3 regions of the Nocardia spumae genome follow, and region 2 is predicted to be linked to each of the others. Evidence: riboswitches for the same ligand, from Rfam matches in the RefSeq annotation. Region 2 holds a riboswitch; each other region holds the start of a gene.
The links. A riboswitch is a leader RNA that binds a small molecule or an ion and turns the genes downstream of it on or off. The one in region 2 is predicted to bind S-adenosylmethionine.

Region 1 (5,409 bases), 6.1 Mb from region 2:
AGGAAGGGGTACTTCGTCCACGCCACCGCGGGATGCCGCTCCAGGAATTCCGCGATCGCGAGGGCCGACCGCGTCGACTGCCGCACCCGCAGCGGCATGGTTTCCAGGCCCTTGAGCAGCGTCCAGGCATTGAACGGGCTCAACGCCGGACCGGTGTGCCGCATCAGATTCTTGACCGGGCCGTTGATGTATTCGCTCTCGCCCAGGATCGCGCCGCCGAGCACCCGGCCCTGACCGTCGATGTGCTTGGTGCCCGAATAGACCACCACATCGGCACCGAGTTCGAGGCTGCGCTGCAGCAGCGGGGTCGCGAAGACGTTGTCCAGCACCACTTTCGCACCGGCCGCATGCGCCAGCTCGCTCACCCGCCGCACATCGACGAGGGTCTGCATCGGATTGGACGGGGTCTCGAAGAAGACAGCGGCCGTGGGCTGCGACAGCGCCGCCTCCCACTGATCGAGATCCTCACCGTCGACGAAGACGGTCTCCACACCCCAGCGCGGCAGGATCTCGTTGCACACCACGAAACAGGATCCGAACAGGCTGCGCGCGGCCACCAGGCGATCACCCTGCCCGAGCAGTGCGGCCAATGCGGTGAACACCGCCGACATGCCGCTGGCGGTGGCGAAACACGCTTCCGCGCCCTCGAGCAGCCGCATCCGCTCCTCGAACATGGCGACGGTCGGATTGCCGTAGCGCGAATAGACGAAATGTTCGATATCTCCGATGAAGGCCGCCTCCGCCGCCTCCGCGCTCTCGTAGACGAATCCGGACGACAGATACAGCGCCTCGGAGGTCTCCTCGAAACCGGACCGCCGCACCCCGCCGCGCACGCCCAGCGTCGCCGGGCCCACACCCTCGGGTAACGGCCGATCGAATGCACCGCCGGTGATCATGACTACCTCCCATCAACCCGGCGGATCGGCGCCGAGTTCGCCGGGATCAGCGCCCGACTGCGTGAAAAACTGCGGCGCGCAGCGCTTTTACCTGCGTGGCCGTTACCTGTGCGGACGCTGCTCACGACTGCCGCCATGGCAGACCGAGTGCGCGCCACCCCGCGCCGCCGCGATGTCCGTCGGCGTCCAGCGGCCCCTCGAAACCCTCCAGCACGTTGTAGGAGGGTGCGAATCCGGCTGCCGTGGCCGCGGTGGCCGCGCCGATCGAGCGCTGCCCGGACCGGCACAGGAAGATCACCGGGGCCTCGCCGACGCGATCGGCCAGGATCTGCTTCAGCTGCGCCACGAAATCGGGATTGGGCGCCCCGCCGAAATCGACCCATTCGATCAGCGCCGTCGGCCGGTCGATCGAGGTGGTGTCGGGCACGCCGACGAATCGCCATTCCGCTTCGGTGCGCACATCCACCAGCACCGCATCGGGATTGTCGCGCAACAGCTCCCACGCCTGTCCAGGCGTGATGTCACCGGCGTAGCTCACTTGTCGAACCTCCTACAGAATCCGCACTTGCCGTGTCCGGTCGGACAGCGGCCAGGTCGTCACCCGGAGCACCCCACCGCGGAGGAGGGTTGCCGACCAGCGAGCCGGGGCTTACCGCTGGTACTCATGACCTGAACCGAGAATGCCTGGTCACAGGCCCGATTGTCAAACCTGTCGATCAGGAATCAGGCGTTCCCGCAGACCAGCCAGACCCCCTTCTCCCGGGTGAAATTCCAGTTGGCCACGCTCTTGCGGCCGTCGATCTGGCTGGTCACCGCGGCAGTGGCGTGGTCACCCTCGATCTTCACCGCGTCGACGCCGGCGATGTCGTACTTCTTGCCGACCGAATCCGGTCCCAGCGGCGACTTCTTCTCGTCGAAGGTCGCGCATTCGGTGGTCTTGCGCCGAGCCGCGTCGGAATCGCTTCGGGCCGTGGCGAAGTTGCGCGCGGCCACCGCGACCCGATCGGAATCTGTGAGATTGTTCTCAGCCGGGCGAGTGATCGCGAGCACCACGACCGCGATCAGGGCGATCATCGCGATGGCCGCCGCGATGAGGAACGGGGCGGCCGAGCGCGTGGTGTCGCGCTGATCGATCGGGGTAGCCGGATCATCGCCCGGTGAGCGCGAGTCGCCGTTGCCGTGGGTGGCCGATTCGCCGTCGCTCTCGGGTGCCGGATCGCTGTCGCTCATAGCCTGATCATTACCGGCGGGTCGAAGTGTCGAAGATCACGCCTGCATTTTCGCGCGGATACCGGGAATGGCTGCGACGTACACCACCGATAGAATCACCAGAACTCCGGTCACATCCGGTGCACGGATCGGATAGCTCCACGCGGCAACGAAGCGGCGTCGGCGCCACAACAGCCGGGCAGGAGCTCGGCCCGCACGTCAACTTAGCCTAAGCTAAGAAAGACGGCTGAGATAATTGACGAGAGTTTTCGACCAAAGGGTGCGCGTAAGAATGACCGAACACGCTGGAACGAATAGCGGCGCGGGCGACCGCCCACTGCGCATCGCGATCGTCGGTGCCGGACCGGCCGGTATCTACGCCGCCGACGCGTTGATGAAGTCCGATGTCGAGGCGAGCATCGATCTCTACGAGCGCATGCCCGCCCCGTTCGGCCTGATCCGCTACGGCGTCGCGCCCGACCACCCGCGTATCAAGGGCATCATCACCGCCCTGCACAAGGTGCTCGACAAGCCGCAGGTCCGCTTGCTCGGCAATATCGACTACGGCAGCGACATCAACCTCGACGACCTGCGTCGTTTCTACGACGCGGTGATCTTCTCCACCGGCGCCAACGCCGACCGCGCGCTGGGCGTGCCCGGCATCGAGCTCGACGGCAGCTACGGCGCCGCGGACTTCGTGTCCTGGTACGACGGCCACCCCGATGTGCCGCGCAGCTGGCCGCTGGACGCGGAGAAGGTCGCTGTCCTCGGTGTCGGCAACGTCGCGCTCGACGTCGCCCGCGTGCTGGCCAAGACCGGCGAAGAACTGCTGCCGACCGAGATCCCGCCGAACGTCTACGAGGGCCTGAAGAACAACAAAGCGCTCGAGGTGCACGTCTTCGGCCGCCGCGGTCCCGCCCAGGCCAAGTTCACCCCGCTGGAGCTGCGCGAACTCGACCACTCGCCGAATATCGAGGTCATCGTCGACCCCGAGGACATCGACTACGACGAGGGTTCCGAGGCCGCGCGCCGCCACTCCAAGCAGGTCGACATGGTCTGCAACACCCTCGAGCAGTGGGCCATCCGCGACGTCGGCGCACGCCCGCACAAGCTGTTCCTGCACTTCTTCGAATCCCCCGCCGAGGTCCTGGGTGAGGACGGGAAGGTGGTCGGTCTGCGCACCGAGCGCACCACCCTCGACGGCACCGGCAACGTCAAGGGCACCGGTAACCACAAGGACTGGGACGTCCAGGCCATCTACCGGGCCGTCGGCTACCTGTCGCAGAACATTCCGCAGCTGCCGTTCGACGATCAGGCCGGCACCGTTCCCAACGAGGCCGGGCGCGTCCTGATCGACGAGGGCGCCGACGGCGCCGCCCGCTACCTGCCGCAGACCTACGTCACCGGCTGGATCAAGCGCGGCCCGGTCGGTCTCATCGGCCACACCAAGGGTGACGCCAACGAGACCATCGCCTGCCTGATCGACGACGCCGCCACCTTCACCCCCGCCGCCGAACCCGATCCGGAAGCGGTCGTGAAGTTCCTGGAGGAGCGGGGCATCCCGTTCACCACCTGGGCCGGTTGGTACCGCCTCGACGCCCACGAGCGCGCACTCGGCGAGCCCGAGGGCCGTGAGCGGGTCAAGGTCGTCGAGCGCGAGGACATGCTGCGCGCCAGCGAGCCGCACAAGGTCTGAACTTCACACCCGATCCGCATTCGTCACCGACCTGAGGCATGCTGATCACGTGTTCGATTCACACGTTCACATCATCGACCCGCGGTATCCGCTGGTCGAGAATCAGGGCTACCTGCCGGAGCCGTACACCATCGGCGACTATCGAAAGCGCATGGCGCACTTCGATGTCGACGGTGGTGCGGTGGTGAGTGCGTCCTTCCAGGGCGCCGACTCCACCTTCATGATCGCGGCACTGGCCGAACTCGGGCCGAACTGGGTCGGCGTGATCAATCTGCCGCCGGATGTCACCGACGAACAGATCCTGGCGCTCGATCGTGCCGGTGTGCGCGCCATCCGGTTCAACCTGAAGCGAGCAGCGGTCGACATCGTCACGCTGACCATGCAGGCCCTGCGCGCCTACGAACTGGCGCGCTGGCATGTGGAGCTCTACATCGACGGGTCGATGCTGGGTTCGCTGGAACCGGTGATCTCCAAACTCCCGGCGCTGTCCATCGACCACATGGGCATGTCCGACGACTGCCTGCCCTATCTGCTGAACCTCGTCGATCGGGGCGCCCGGGTGAAGGCGTCGGGATTCGGCCGGGTGGCGATGGATGTGGAGTCGGCGATGCGACGGGTACACGCGGTCAACCCCGGTGCGCTGATGTTCGGCTCGGATCTGCCCGGAAATCGGGCGGGCCGGCCGTTCCGGGACGCCGATATCGAGATCATCGGCAGGGCGGTCGGCGCGGACATGTACCGGGTGCTCGAGGACAACGCGCGCGCCTGCTACCGCCTGCCGGTCGCGGTGCGCTCGGCCGAGGATCAGCCGCCGACACTGCCGATGCCCCGCGTGGAATCGCCGACGCTGCGACTGCACCGGTCGGAACTGCCACAACCGGACCGGACCCGGCCGCTGCGCATCATCGAATAGCGCACACGGCCGACCCGGATGCCGTGCGTCACATCCACCACTTATTGTCGTAGCGTCAACACCGGCGCGCGCCGCCGGTCGCAGGATCGACGAACCGAGGTAGGGCGTGAGCACTTCATCCACCACCGGGCACGGCCCGCTCGCGGGCATCAAGGTTGTTGAGCTGGCCGGAATCGGCCCGGGACCGCATGCGGCACTGCTGCTGGCCGACCTGGGCGCCGATGTGGTGCGAGTGCAGCGGCCGGGCATGATGCCGGGATTCATGGAACGGCCGCAGTGGCGGGGCCGCACCATCGTGGAGGCGAATCTGAAGGATCCCGCCGATATCGAGAAGGTGCTCGGCCTGGTCGAGAAGGCCGATGTGCTGCTCGAGGGGTTCCGGCCCGGCGTCACCGAGCGGATGGGCTTGGGCCCGGACACCGCCCTCGAGCGCAATCCGCGCCTGATCTACGGCCGGATGACCGGCTGGGGACAGTTCGGCCCGCTGGCCGATCGCGCCGGGCACGACATCAACTACATCTCGCTGACCGGTGTGCTGAATGCCATCGGCCGCAAGGGCGAGCGCCCGGTGCCGCCGCTGAACATGGTCGGCGACTTCGGCGGCGGTTCCATGTTCCTGGTGATGGGTGTGCTCTCCGCCCTGGTGGAACGCTCGATTTCGGGTAAGGGCCAGGTGATCGACGCCGCGATGATCG
Region 2 (5,409 bases):
GCGTACCGGCTGGCGCACCGTGGGTATGCCGCTACTGGTCGCGGGTGCGGCCGTGGGGGCCGCGACGGTGCTGCACGTGCGCGATCCACACACCCACGGGTCGTACGGACTCTGCCCGTTCTACGAGTTGACCGGTTGGTGGTGCCCCGGTTGCGGTGGGTTGCGTGCCGTGCACAACCTCACCGAGGGGCGATTGGTCGATGCCTTGCACAGCAACGTCTTCCTGCTCCCGTTGCTGCTCACGCTGGTGCTGTGGTGGGGCAGGTGGGCGGTCGGGCGGTGGCGTGGGCGTTCGGAGACGGCGTTCCCGTTCACCCTCGGTGGTCGCGCGCAGTGGTGGTTGATCGGTGCGCTGGTGGTGTTCACCGTGATACGCAACATGCCGTTCGGCACCTGGTTGGCCCCGGTCTAGCCGGGCATGCTGATAACTATGGCCCACTCGAACCAGGCTGATTCGTTGAAGTCGCGCGTGCGTGAGAAGATGCTGCGCCAACTGAACGAGGACGGCACGCCGGACCCCGAACAAGACGATCCCCGCCAGATCGCCATCGAGAACGATCTCGAGGCGCTCGAGGCCGTCACCGACGGCGATCCGCTGGTGGAGGAATTGGCGGCGCGGTATCTGGTGCCCTGACGCTCAGTTCGTGCAGGGCGCCGCGACAGGATGCGTGTCGGTCAGGCCCGGGCGGGTTTCCGGAGTCGGTGACCACTGTCCGTCGGTGCGGGTGTAGGTCCACAGCGAGCCGTGGCGGACCAGCCGGCTCAACGCCTCGATCAGCCGATCCACGTCGGCGACCGAGGTGCCCAGGCCGATGCTGGCGCGCACCGCGCCGTCGACGCCCAGCCGCTGCACCAGCGGGTGTGCGCAGAACCGGCCGTCGCGCACGCCGATGCCGTATTCGGCCGACAGATACGCCGCGACCCGGCCGGGTTCGACACCGTCGACGGTGAACGCCACGATGCCGACACTGTCGGCGCTGTCGCTGAAGATCCGCAGTTGCCGTACGCCCGCAACGGTTTTCAGACCCGCGCGCAGCCGAGTGATCAGATGCCGCTCGTGATCGGTGACGGCCTGGTCGTCGAGTGCGCGGAGCGTCTCACAGGCCGCCGCGACCGCGGCCGCACCCAGGACGTTCGGAGAGCCGGCCTCGTGGCGCTGAGGTGCGCGGGTCCACCGGACGTCCTCGGTGGTCACAGCGGTCACCGCACCGCCGCCGGCCAGATACGGCGGCGCCGCATCGAGCCAGTCCCGGCGGCCGACCAGTACTCCGGCGCCGAACGGCGCGTACAGCTTGTGCCCGGAGAAGGCGAGATAGTCGATTCCGGTGCCGCCCGACTCCTCGGAGGCGAACGACCGCAGATCGATCCGGCGATGCGGAGCCAGCTGTGCCGCGTCGACCAGGATGCGCGCACCGCGCCGATGCGCGATCGCGGTCAGTTCCGCCAGCGGCAGCACCTCGCCGGTCACATTGGACGCGCCGGTGATCGCCAGCAGCGCAGCGGGTTCGGCGCACAGCTCGGCGTCGATCCGGCGCAGTGTCTCGGCGACGGTGTCGGCGGCGCGCACCACCCGGCGGCCGCGCCGCGTCCAGGGCAGGAAGTTCGCGTGATGTTCGATATCGAGCACCACGGTGTCGCCCGGCACGCAGGTCGCCAGCAGATTCAGTGAATCGGTGGTGTTGCGGGTGAACACCACGACCTGATCGTCGGCGCAGTTCACCGCGCGCGCTACCGAAACGCGCGCTCCCTCATAGCAATCGGTGCTGATCCGGGAGGCGTAACCGGCGCCACGGTGCACGCTGGCGTAATACGGGAGCAACTCGTTCACCCGGTCGGTGACCTGGGCGAGTGCGGGTGCGCTCGCGGCGTAATCGAAATTGGCATAGGTGCGGAAACCGCCCTGTACCAATGGAACTCGAAGATCGCAGCCCGAAACCCGAGCCACGGGATCGCCGGTGCGGCAGGCCCGGCTCGTAGTGCCGGCGCAGCCGGAATCGGCGCACACCGCGGTTTCGGTGACGGCGGTGGTGGACACAGCAGTGCTCATCGGGACAATCCCTGTCGTTCAGGGACTCCGGATATTGGGAAGAGGATCGGAGTCCGCGCTTGCCGTGTTCGGTCGAACAGCGGCCAGGTCGTCACCCGGAGCACCCCACCGCGGAGGAGGGTTGCCGACCAGCGAGCCGGGGCTTGACACTGGTACTCATGACCTGATCCGAGACTGACAGAACTCGTCGGGGATTGTCAAGCACCGGAGTGGCCGGGCCGCTGCCGCGGACGGGCGGACAGCGCGAAAAGTGTTGTTTCTCAGTCCAATCCGGCCGGACGGTGGTACGTGCCGTTGTAGTACAGCAGCGGGTTGCGCATCGGCCCGTCGCCGGTGTCGTCGTGCACCCGGGTCACCAGGCCGACTACGAGTGTGTGATCGCCGATCGGAATCAATCGATGGACGGTGGCGCGCACCCAGATCGGCGTGCCGTGCAGGACCGGCTCGCCGGTGTCGAGCGTCGACCACAGGTCGGCGTCGGCGAAACGCTGATCGGCGGTGCGGGAAAACCGTTGTGCCAGATGCTGTTGGTGTTCGCCGAGGAAGTGGACCACCACCGAATCGGCCTCCGACATCGCCTCGATGGACGAGGACGTGTGCGCGATGTTGAACGAGATCAGCGGCGGATCCAGGGACAGCGAGGCGAACGAGGTGGCGGTGAAGCCCACCGGCCGGTCCGGTCGGCTCAGGGTGACGATTGTCACTCCCGCGGGATAGTGCCGCATGGCCGATCGGTATTGCGCCGCGGTGACGCCGTCGTGCGTGGGGCCGAGATCGGCGACCTCGGCGTCGGGTCGCTGGGAACTGCTCACAGTTCCAACCTACGTCCTGCCCTCGTGCGCGTAATCCGGACCGCTGTCCTCGAGAGCGCGAACTGCCCCGATACGCTGGACGAATGACTGATTGGAAGGCTTTCGTCGTCGAGCGCACCGGTTCCGTCGCGCGTGTGACGCTGACCGGACCCGGTAAGGGCAATGCGATGGGACCGGATTTCTGGAGCGAACTGCCCCAGGTCTTCGGTGAGCTGGACGCGGATCCCGCCATTCGGGCGATCGTGCTCACCGGTTCGGGAAAGAACTTCTCCTACGGCCTGGACCTGCCCGCCATGAGCCCGACCTTCGGGCCGCTGCTGGGTGAGAAGGCCCTGGCCGCGCCGCGCACCGACTTCCTCTACGAGATCCGCCGCATGCAGCAGTCGGTGACGGCGGTCGCCGACTGCCGCAAGCCCGTCATCGCGGCCGTCTCCGGCTGGTGTGTGGGCGGCGGGCTCGATCTGATCGCCGCCGCCGATATCCGCCTGGCCAGTGCCGAGGCCACCTTCAGCCTGCGGGAGGCGAAGGTCGCGATTGTCGCCGATATCGGTTCGCTGCACCGGCTGCCGGGCATCATCGGCGAGGGGCACCTGCGCGAACTCGCCTTCACCGGTAAGGACATCGACTCGGCGCGGGCCGAGAAGATCGGCCTGGTCAACGATGTCCACCCGGATCAGGACGCGGTGCTGGCCGCCGCGCACGCGCTGGCCGAGGAGATCGCGGCCAATCCGCCGCTGGTGGTGCAGGGCATCAAGGATGTGCTCGACCAGCCGACATCCGGCAAGGTGGCCGACGGCCTGCGCTACGTCTCGGCGTGGAACGCGGCGTTCCTGCCCTCGGAGGATCTGACCGAGGCCATCAAGGCCGTCTTCGAGAAGCGGGAGCCGGTCTTCCGCGGTAAGTAGTCGCCGGTAGTCACGACGGCGCTCGCGGGGCGGGTACGTCCCGCGAGCGCCCGGCGCGAATCAGTGGCCGCCCTGCTCCTGCAGCCGCGCGATCGCCTCGGTGGTGAGGGTCTCGGCCTTGGCCCGGCCGTCCCAGCCGTCGACCTTGACCCACTTGCCCGGCTCGAGGTCTTTGTAGTGCTCGAAGAAGTGCTCGATGGCCTTGCGGTCGAACTCCGGGATGTCGTTGACGTCCTGGATGTGATCCCAGCGCTTGTCACCGGCCGGAACCGCGACGACCTTCTCGTCGCCGCCGGCCTCGTCGCTCATCAGCAGCACGCCGACCGGGCGGGCCTCCACGATCACACCGGGGAACACCGACTCCGGCAGCAGCACCAGGCAGTCCAGCGGGTCGCCGTCGGAGCCCAGGGTGTTCTCGATGTAGCCGTAGTCGGCCGGGTAGACCATCGGCGTGTAGAGATAGCGATCCAGGCGCACGCGACCGGTTTCGTGGTCGACCTCGTACTTGTTGCGCTGCCCCTTGGGGATCTCGATGGTGACGTCGAACTCCACGTCATCTCCTTGTCTGATACGTATGCGGTGGGTGCGGTACGGCCGGCTCGTGCGGTATGCCTCCGGCTCGCCCGCTCGTGCGGCGGGCCTGCCGACTCGCCAGCTCGTTCGGGGGAACCCCGGCGAGGTGAGGATAGTGTGGTCGATGCGCGCATGGGTGCGGCAGGGAGCGTCCGCCTCGCACGGGGTGAATAGGGAGACAGCTGTCACGTGGTAGGTCGAGGTAGGCAGAACATCGGCGGGCTGGCTGCTCGCCGACGCCGCAATATGTGGGTCGCGGTGCTGGTCGCGATCGTTGTCGCCGTCGCGGTCGTCGCGGTCGTCGCCGTGACGGTGCGACCGTGGACCGAGGAGTTCCGGCACGGCGGTTTGACGATAGCCGCGCCCCCCGCGCCCGTGAAGCCCTTCCCGCAGGTGACTCCCGCCGCGGCCGGCGCCCCCGAAGCGACCCGGCAGGGACTGGCGAACGCGCTGGGCCCGGTGGTGACGAGCCCGGATCTCGGCAACTTCGCCGGCTCGGTCTCCGATCCCGATACCCGCTCCACCCTGTGGAGTGCCGATGCGGAGAAGCCGATGATCCCGGCCTCCACGCTGAAGGTCATGACCGCGGCCGCGGCTCTGCTGGTCCTGCCGCCCGACCACAGGGTCACCACGCGGGTGGTTGCCGGTTCGGCGCCGGGTGAGGTGGTGCTGGTCGGTGGGGGCGATCCGACGCTGACGGCGCAGGCCGACGGTAAGGGCTACTACCCGAACGGGCCGAAGCTGTCGGATCTGGTGGCCCAGATTCGCGCCTCCGGACATCCGGTCGACACGGTCGTGGTCGACAGTTCGGTGTATTCGGGTCCGACCTGGCCCGCCGGCTGGGATCCGGTCGATATCGCCGGTGGTTCCTGGGCACCGATCGAACCGGTCATGATCGACGGCGGGCGCCTCGATCCGCTGGTCGAGTACTCGCCGCGTTCGGCTACTCCGGCGCTGGATGCCGGTCGCCGCCTGGCCCTGGAACTCGGAGCCGATCCGGCGAAGGTGCGTTCCGGTAAGGCCGCGGCCGGCGCCGCCGAACTGGGCCATGTGGATTCCGCCGAACTGCGGG
Region 3 (5,409 bases), 720 kb from region 2:
CAAAGGCCCGCTCGTCGAAACCGGTGACGACGGCACCCTGCTCCTGTACGTGCGCGCACCCGCGGTGGAGGGCAAAGCCAACAAGGCCGCGATCGAACTGCTGGCACACCACTACGGTGTCCCCACATCGGCGGTGCGGCTCACGGCCGGAGCCACCTCCCGCTTCAAACGCTTCGAGATCGACAACTGAGCCGCGAACCACCCACGGGAGCGGGCGATTACACCGCTCCCGGGAACCCGAGCTGGCGCCATGCCTCGTATACGGCGACCGCCGCGGCGTTGGACAGGTTCATCGACCGGCGGCCGGGCAGCATGGGTATGCGCAATTGCTCGGTGATGTGCGTATCGGCCAGCACCTCATCCGGCAGTCCGGTCGGTTCCGGCCCGAACAGCAGCACGTCTCCGGGGCGGTAGGCGATATCGGTGTTGTGGGTGGTGGCGTGCGTGGTGAAGGCGAACACCCGCTCGGGTCGCAGCGATTCCCATGCGGCCGTGAGGTTTTCGTGCACGGTGACGACCGCCAGATCGTGATAGTCCAGTCCGGCGCGGCGCAGTTTCGGTTCCGACAGATCGAATCCGAGGGGCTCGATCAGATGTAGCTCGCATCCCGTACCGGCCGCCAGACGGATCGCATTACCCGTATTGGGTGGGATACGCGGTTCGAAGAACACCAGCTTGAGCACACCGAGACGGTACCCGTCCACCCGACGGGGCACGCGTCGGAGCCCGGCCTCTGCTACCGTGACCGGCGGCCGTTCGTGACGGCCGATCCGTTCCATCGATGCCGCGATCGCCCGCGGGGTCGACCAGTTCGCGGGAGGTGGGTTGATGACTGTGTGTGAGGCCGCCGTGCGCGCTGGTACCGAATACCGCCTCCGGGGCATCGGCTCCTTCCGCGCGTCGGCCTGATCTCGTCCACGGTTCCGCCGAGCGCTCGCTCGCGCAACCGCGTCGACTCATCACCCGATCTCTATGAAACGGATTCGTAGCATTGACTATTCGAACCTGGACCACGCGTGCCGAAACCGCCGCGGACATTCCCGTCGTCCACGCAATCAATACCGCCGCGTTCGACCGGCCCGACGAGGCCGATCTCGTCGAGGCACTACGCGGCGATCCGGCCTGGATCGACGGCCTGTCGATCGTGGCGGCCGGACCCGACGACACCGTCGTCGGCTACGCGCTGCTGACTCGCTGCCATATCGGCGACGTCCCGGCCCTGTGCCTGGGACCGTGCGCCGTACTGCCGCAGTACCAGCGCACCGGTGCCGGGGCGGCGTCCGTTCGCGCCGCATTGCGGGCTGCGGCCGACCACGGGGAGCATTTCGTCACTGTGCTCGGCCACCCCGAGTACTACCCGCGGTTCGGCTTCCGGCGGGCAAGCCGGTACGGCATCGATCTGAGCATCGATGTTCCCGATGACGCGCTGATGGCTCTCACGCTCGACGCGGGCCATCCGCTTCCGGCGGGCCGTATCCACTACGCCGCTCCGTTCGGCGTCTGATCCTCGCCCGGTCGCGGCGGCCGCATCCAGTGGCCGTCGCGACCGCGCCGCCCCCGCTCCCGGCGGCGGGACGACCGGACATGCGAGAATCGCAGCCGTGACCGATGCGCCCGCCACGCACCCGCAGCAGCACTCCAGCCCGGTGAACCGCTTCTTCCAGGTTCACCTGCCGATGCTGCTGGTCGTCGTGGTGTTGCTGGTCGCGGTGGTCTTCGTAGCGCAGGACCGCTGGCGCCGCGGCGCGTTCTTCATCGGCGGAGCGACACTACTGGCCGCGGCGTTCCGGTTGTGCCTGCCGCCGGCCCGGGTCGGGCTGCTGGCGGTGCGGAGCAGGCCGTTCGATATCGGCGCCTACACGGTGCTGGGTGGCGCGATCATCGTGCTGGCCGCCACCATCAGCAGCCTCGGCGTCGGCTGAGGGCATCGAGCCCGGCCCGGGCTGCGGGGATCGAGCCCGGCCCGGGCTGCGGGGATCGCGGTGACTGCCGGCGAGGATCAGGCGCGGGCGTTCCGGGCGGCGCGAGCCAATTCCATCGTCTGCTCCAGCAGTTTGCCGATCGCCTCGGTCTCGGTGAGGAAACCGTCGTGGCCGTCGCGTGAGTGCACGACTTCCAGCCCCTTGCAGCCGGGCAGCAGATCGGCCAGTTCCTGCTGGGTTCGCAACGGGTACAACCGATCCGAATCCACACCGCCGACCAGGCACGGGACCGGGGTGGCGGCCAGTGCGGCCTCGATACCGCCGCGACCGCGGCCGACGTCGTGGCGGTTCATCGCCTCCGACAGCAGTACGTAGGTGGCCGCGTCGAAACGGGCGACCAGCTTGTCGGCCTGATGGTCGAGATAGCTCTGCACCGCATACCGTCCGCCGTCCCGAGGGTCTTCGTCACCCTGCGCGGAGTTCGCGAACCGGTGATCGAGCTCGAATTCGGTGCGATAGGTCAGATGCGCGATCCGGCGTGCGATACCCAGGCCGGCGCGCGGGCTGCGGCCGGTGCCGTGGTAATCGCCGCCCTGCCAGTCCGGATCGGCCTTGATCGCGGCGATCTGCGTGGTCTGGGTGCCGATCTGATCGGCGGTCGCCCGGGCGCCGACGGCCAAGACCAGCGCGGCGTCGACGCGATCGGGAGAGCCGACCATCCACTCGAGCACCCGCATACCACCCATGGATCCGCCGACGACCGCGGCGATGCGGGGGATGCCCAGCAGCTCGAGCAGTGTCACCTCGACGGTGACCTGATCGCGGATCGAGATCTCCGGAAACCGAGCGCCCCAAGGCTTTCCGTCCGCGGCGAGGGAGCCGGGCCCGGTACTGCCCTGACAACCGCCCAGCACATTCGTGGCGATGACACACCAGTGGTCGGTGTCCAGTGCGGCGCCGGGGCCGACCAGTCCGTCCCACCATCCGGGCAGCGCGTGCCGATCGTCGGGGTTGCCGCAGACGTGGGAATCGCCGGTGAGTGCGTGTTCGACCAGCACCACGTTGTCCAGTCCGGGGGACAGCTCACCCCAGCGCTGCACCGCGAGCTCGACGCCGGGTATCACCGCGCCGTTCTCCAGCCGGACGTCGCCGATGCCGATGGTTCCCAGGCTGCCGTCCGGCGGCGGTAGCAGTGTCGTTGCGCCGGGCCGCGACGTGTTCGATTCGATACTCACGGTCACCGCGCCGTCACCGCGCAGAGCCGCGCCGCACGTTCGACACGAATACCTCGAGAACACACATCCCCGATGTTAGCGACACCCCCCGGGCGCGCCGCCGCCTCCACACCCTTGCCGTCGGGCACGGTGAATTCACTCACTTGTTGCTCCTGATCGTCGCGCTTGCCCTCGGCTTTCGAGAGCCCGGTCAATCACCCGGAGCACCCCACCGCAACTGGAGGGTTGCCGGCCAGCGAGCCGGGGCTTGGCGCTGGCACTCATGACCTGCTGTGGATGGTAACAATCGGTCCGGACGGGTGCGAGGGTTGGGCTCAGCCGATCGGGGTGGCGGCCGCCGCGGGAAATGTGGCCGATGTGACGTGCGTATCACTCAATGGGGCGGCCCCTGTTTCTGAGACACAGCGCACCAGTACGCTTGTCTTGTTTAGCACCAGGCGTCTCGTGGACAACGCGGGGCGTATACGTTGTCTGTTGAACAGCTGGGGTCCGCTCACAAGCGTGCTCGCCTGGCCGTGCAATGGGAGCACACCTTCCTTAGGAGGACACGAAGATCCATGTCCAAGATCAAGGTTGAAGGGACCGTCGTCGAACTCGACGGCGACGAGATGACCCGGATCATCTGGCAGTTCATCAAGGACAAGCTGATCCATCCGTACCTCGATGTGAACCTCGAGTACTACGACCTGGGCATCGAATACCGCGACAAGACCGATGACCAGGTCACCATCGACGCGGCCAACGCCATCAAGAAGCACGGCGTCGGCGTCAAATGCGCCACCATCACCCCTGACGAAGCGCGGGTCGAGGAATTCGATCTCAAGAAGATGTGGCGTTCGCCGAACGGCACGATTCGTAACATCCTCGGCGGCACCATCTTCCGCGCGCCGATCATCATCTCCAACGTTCCGCGTCTGGTTCCGGGCTGGACCAAGCCGATCATCATCGGCCGTCACGCCTTCGGCGACCAGTACCGCGCCACGGACTTCAAGGTGCATCAGGCGGGCACCGTCACGATCCAGTTCACCCCGGAGGACGGCTCCGAGCCGATCGTCCACGAAGTGGTGAAGATGCCCACCGACGGCGGTGTCGTCATGGGTATGTACAACTTCAAGAAGTCCATCGAGGACTTCGCGCGGGCCTCGCTGAACTACGGCCTGCAGCAGAACTACCCGGTCTACATGTCGACCAAGAACACCATCCTGAAGGCCTACGACGGCATGTTCAAGGATACGTTCCAGGAGATCTTCGACACCGAGTTCAAGCAGGAGTTCGACGCCGCCGGCCTGACCTACGAGCACCGGCTGATCGACGATATGGTCGCCTCCGCCCTGAAGTGGGAGGGCGGCTACGTCTGGGCCTGCAAGAACTACGACGGCGATGTGCAGTCCGACACCGTGGCGCAGGGCTTCGGCTCGCTGGGCCTGATGACCTCGGTGCTGCTCACCCCGGACGGCCGCACCTGTGAGGCGGAGGCCGCGCACGGCACCGTGACCCGGCACTTCCGCCAGCACCAGCAGGGCAAGCCCACCTCCACCAACCCGATCGCCTCGATCTTCGCGTGGACCCGTGGCATCGCCCACCGCGGGAAGCTGGACAACACCCCCGAGGTCATCGGCTTCGCGCAGACTCTCGAGGATGTCGTCATCAAGACCGTGGAGAGCGGTCAGATGACCAAGGATCTGGCGCTGCTGGTCGGTGGCAACCAGGGCTACCTGACCACCGAGGAGTTCCTCGGCGTGCTCGACGCCAACTTGGCGCGCGAACTGAGCTGAGCGCCGTCGTCCGCCCGGAGCTTCCGGTGCGGGCGGTAGAGATATCCGGGCACCCGCCCCCACCGATTCGGTGGCCGCGGGTGCCCGAATTGCGTTCCGGACCGGTGCGCGTCCGGTCCGTGAGTCGAATCACCTCGATACCGGGTATCGGTCGGCGCCGGGCGCGCGTTGGCCAACCCTATGGTCGACTCAGCTCTCCTGCGCAGCGCAAGCCCTGCCGACGATCTCGCGCCCGCCGGGACGACAGGACGACAGGACTCGTCTCGGCCGGATCCGGTTCGCACCGGATGGCACATCCCGGCGATGCTCGCGTTGGCGCTCGGCGGCTTCGGCATCGGCACCACCGAATTCGTCACCATGGGCCTGCTGCCCGATATCGCCGCGGACCTGCGGGTATCGGAGCCCACCGCCGGACATGCCGTCTCGGCGTATGCGCTGGGTGTGGTGGTCGGCGCTCCGGTGATCGCGGCGTTGTGC

Region 1: it holds a riboswitch for S-adenosylmethionine, as region 2 does, so the genes downstream of both, LKD76_RS02720 (rhodanese-like domain-containing protein) here and LKD76_RS30130 (aminotransferase class V-fold PLP-dependent enzyme) in region 2, are expected to answer to the same signal.
Region 3: it holds a riboswitch for S-adenosylmethionine, as region 2 does, so the genes downstream of both, metX (homoserine O-acetyltransferase MetX) here and LKD76_RS30130 (aminotransferase class V-fold PLP-dependent enzyme) in region 2, are expected to answer to the same signal.

What each region holds. Positions count from the first base shown of each region.
Region 1 is NZ_JAJFZL010000001.1:648,424-653,832, reverse strand. Features, by position in the region: gene LKD76_RS02725 (O-succinylhomoserine sulfhydrylase) at 1-896, opposite strand, end outside; gene LKD76_RS02720 (rhodanese-like domain-containing protein) at 1,018-1,434, opposite strand; SAM riboswitch class IV at 1,453-1,566, opposite strand; gene LKD76_RS02715 (Rv0361 family membrane protein) at 1,620-2,126, opposite strand; gene LKD76_RS02710 (FAD-dependent oxidoreductase) at 2,398-3,801, shown strand; gene LKD76_RS02705 (amidohydrolase family protein) at 3,851-4,714, shown strand; gene LKD76_RS02700 (CaiB/BaiF CoA transferase family protein) at 4,821-5,409, shown strand, end outside.
Region 2 is NZ_JAJFZL010000001.1:6,738,131-6,743,539, reverse strand. Features, by position in the region: gene LKD76_RS30140 (DUF2752 domain-containing protein) at 1-412, shown strand, start outside; gene LKD76_RS30135 (hypothetical protein) at 431-634, shown strand; gene LKD76_RS30130 (aminotransferase class V-fold PLP-dependent enzyme) at 638-2,047, opposite strand; SAM riboswitch class IV at 2,098-2,211, opposite strand; gene LKD76_RS30125 (flavin reductase family protein) at 2,308-2,772, opposite strand; gene LKD76_RS30120 (crotonase/enoyl-CoA hydratase family protein) at 2,943-3,764, shown strand; gene ppa (inorganic diphosphatase) at 3,825-4,316, opposite strand; gene LKD76_RS30110 (D-alanyl-D-alanine carboxypeptidase/D-alanyl-D-alanine-endopeptidase) at 4,584-5,409, shown strand, end outside.
Region 3 is NZ_JAJFZL010000001.1:6,014,261-6,019,669, reverse strand. Features, by position in the region: gene LKD76_RS26860 (DUF167 domain-containing protein) at 1-190, shown strand, start outside; gene LKD76_RS26855 (tRNA (cytidine(34)-2'-O)-methyltransferase) at 219-683, opposite strand; gene LKD76_RS26850 (GNAT family N-acetyltransferase) at 992-1,504, shown strand; gene LKD76_RS26845 (DUF3017 domain-containing protein) at 1,677-1,922, shown strand; gene metX (homoserine O-acetyltransferase MetX) at 2,000-3,163, opposite strand; SAM riboswitch class IV at 3,314-3,425, opposite strand; gene LKD76_RS26835 (NADP-dependent isocitrate dehydrogenase) at 3,715-4,932, shown strand; gene LKD76_RS26830 (MFS transporter) at 5,236-5,409, shown strand, end outside.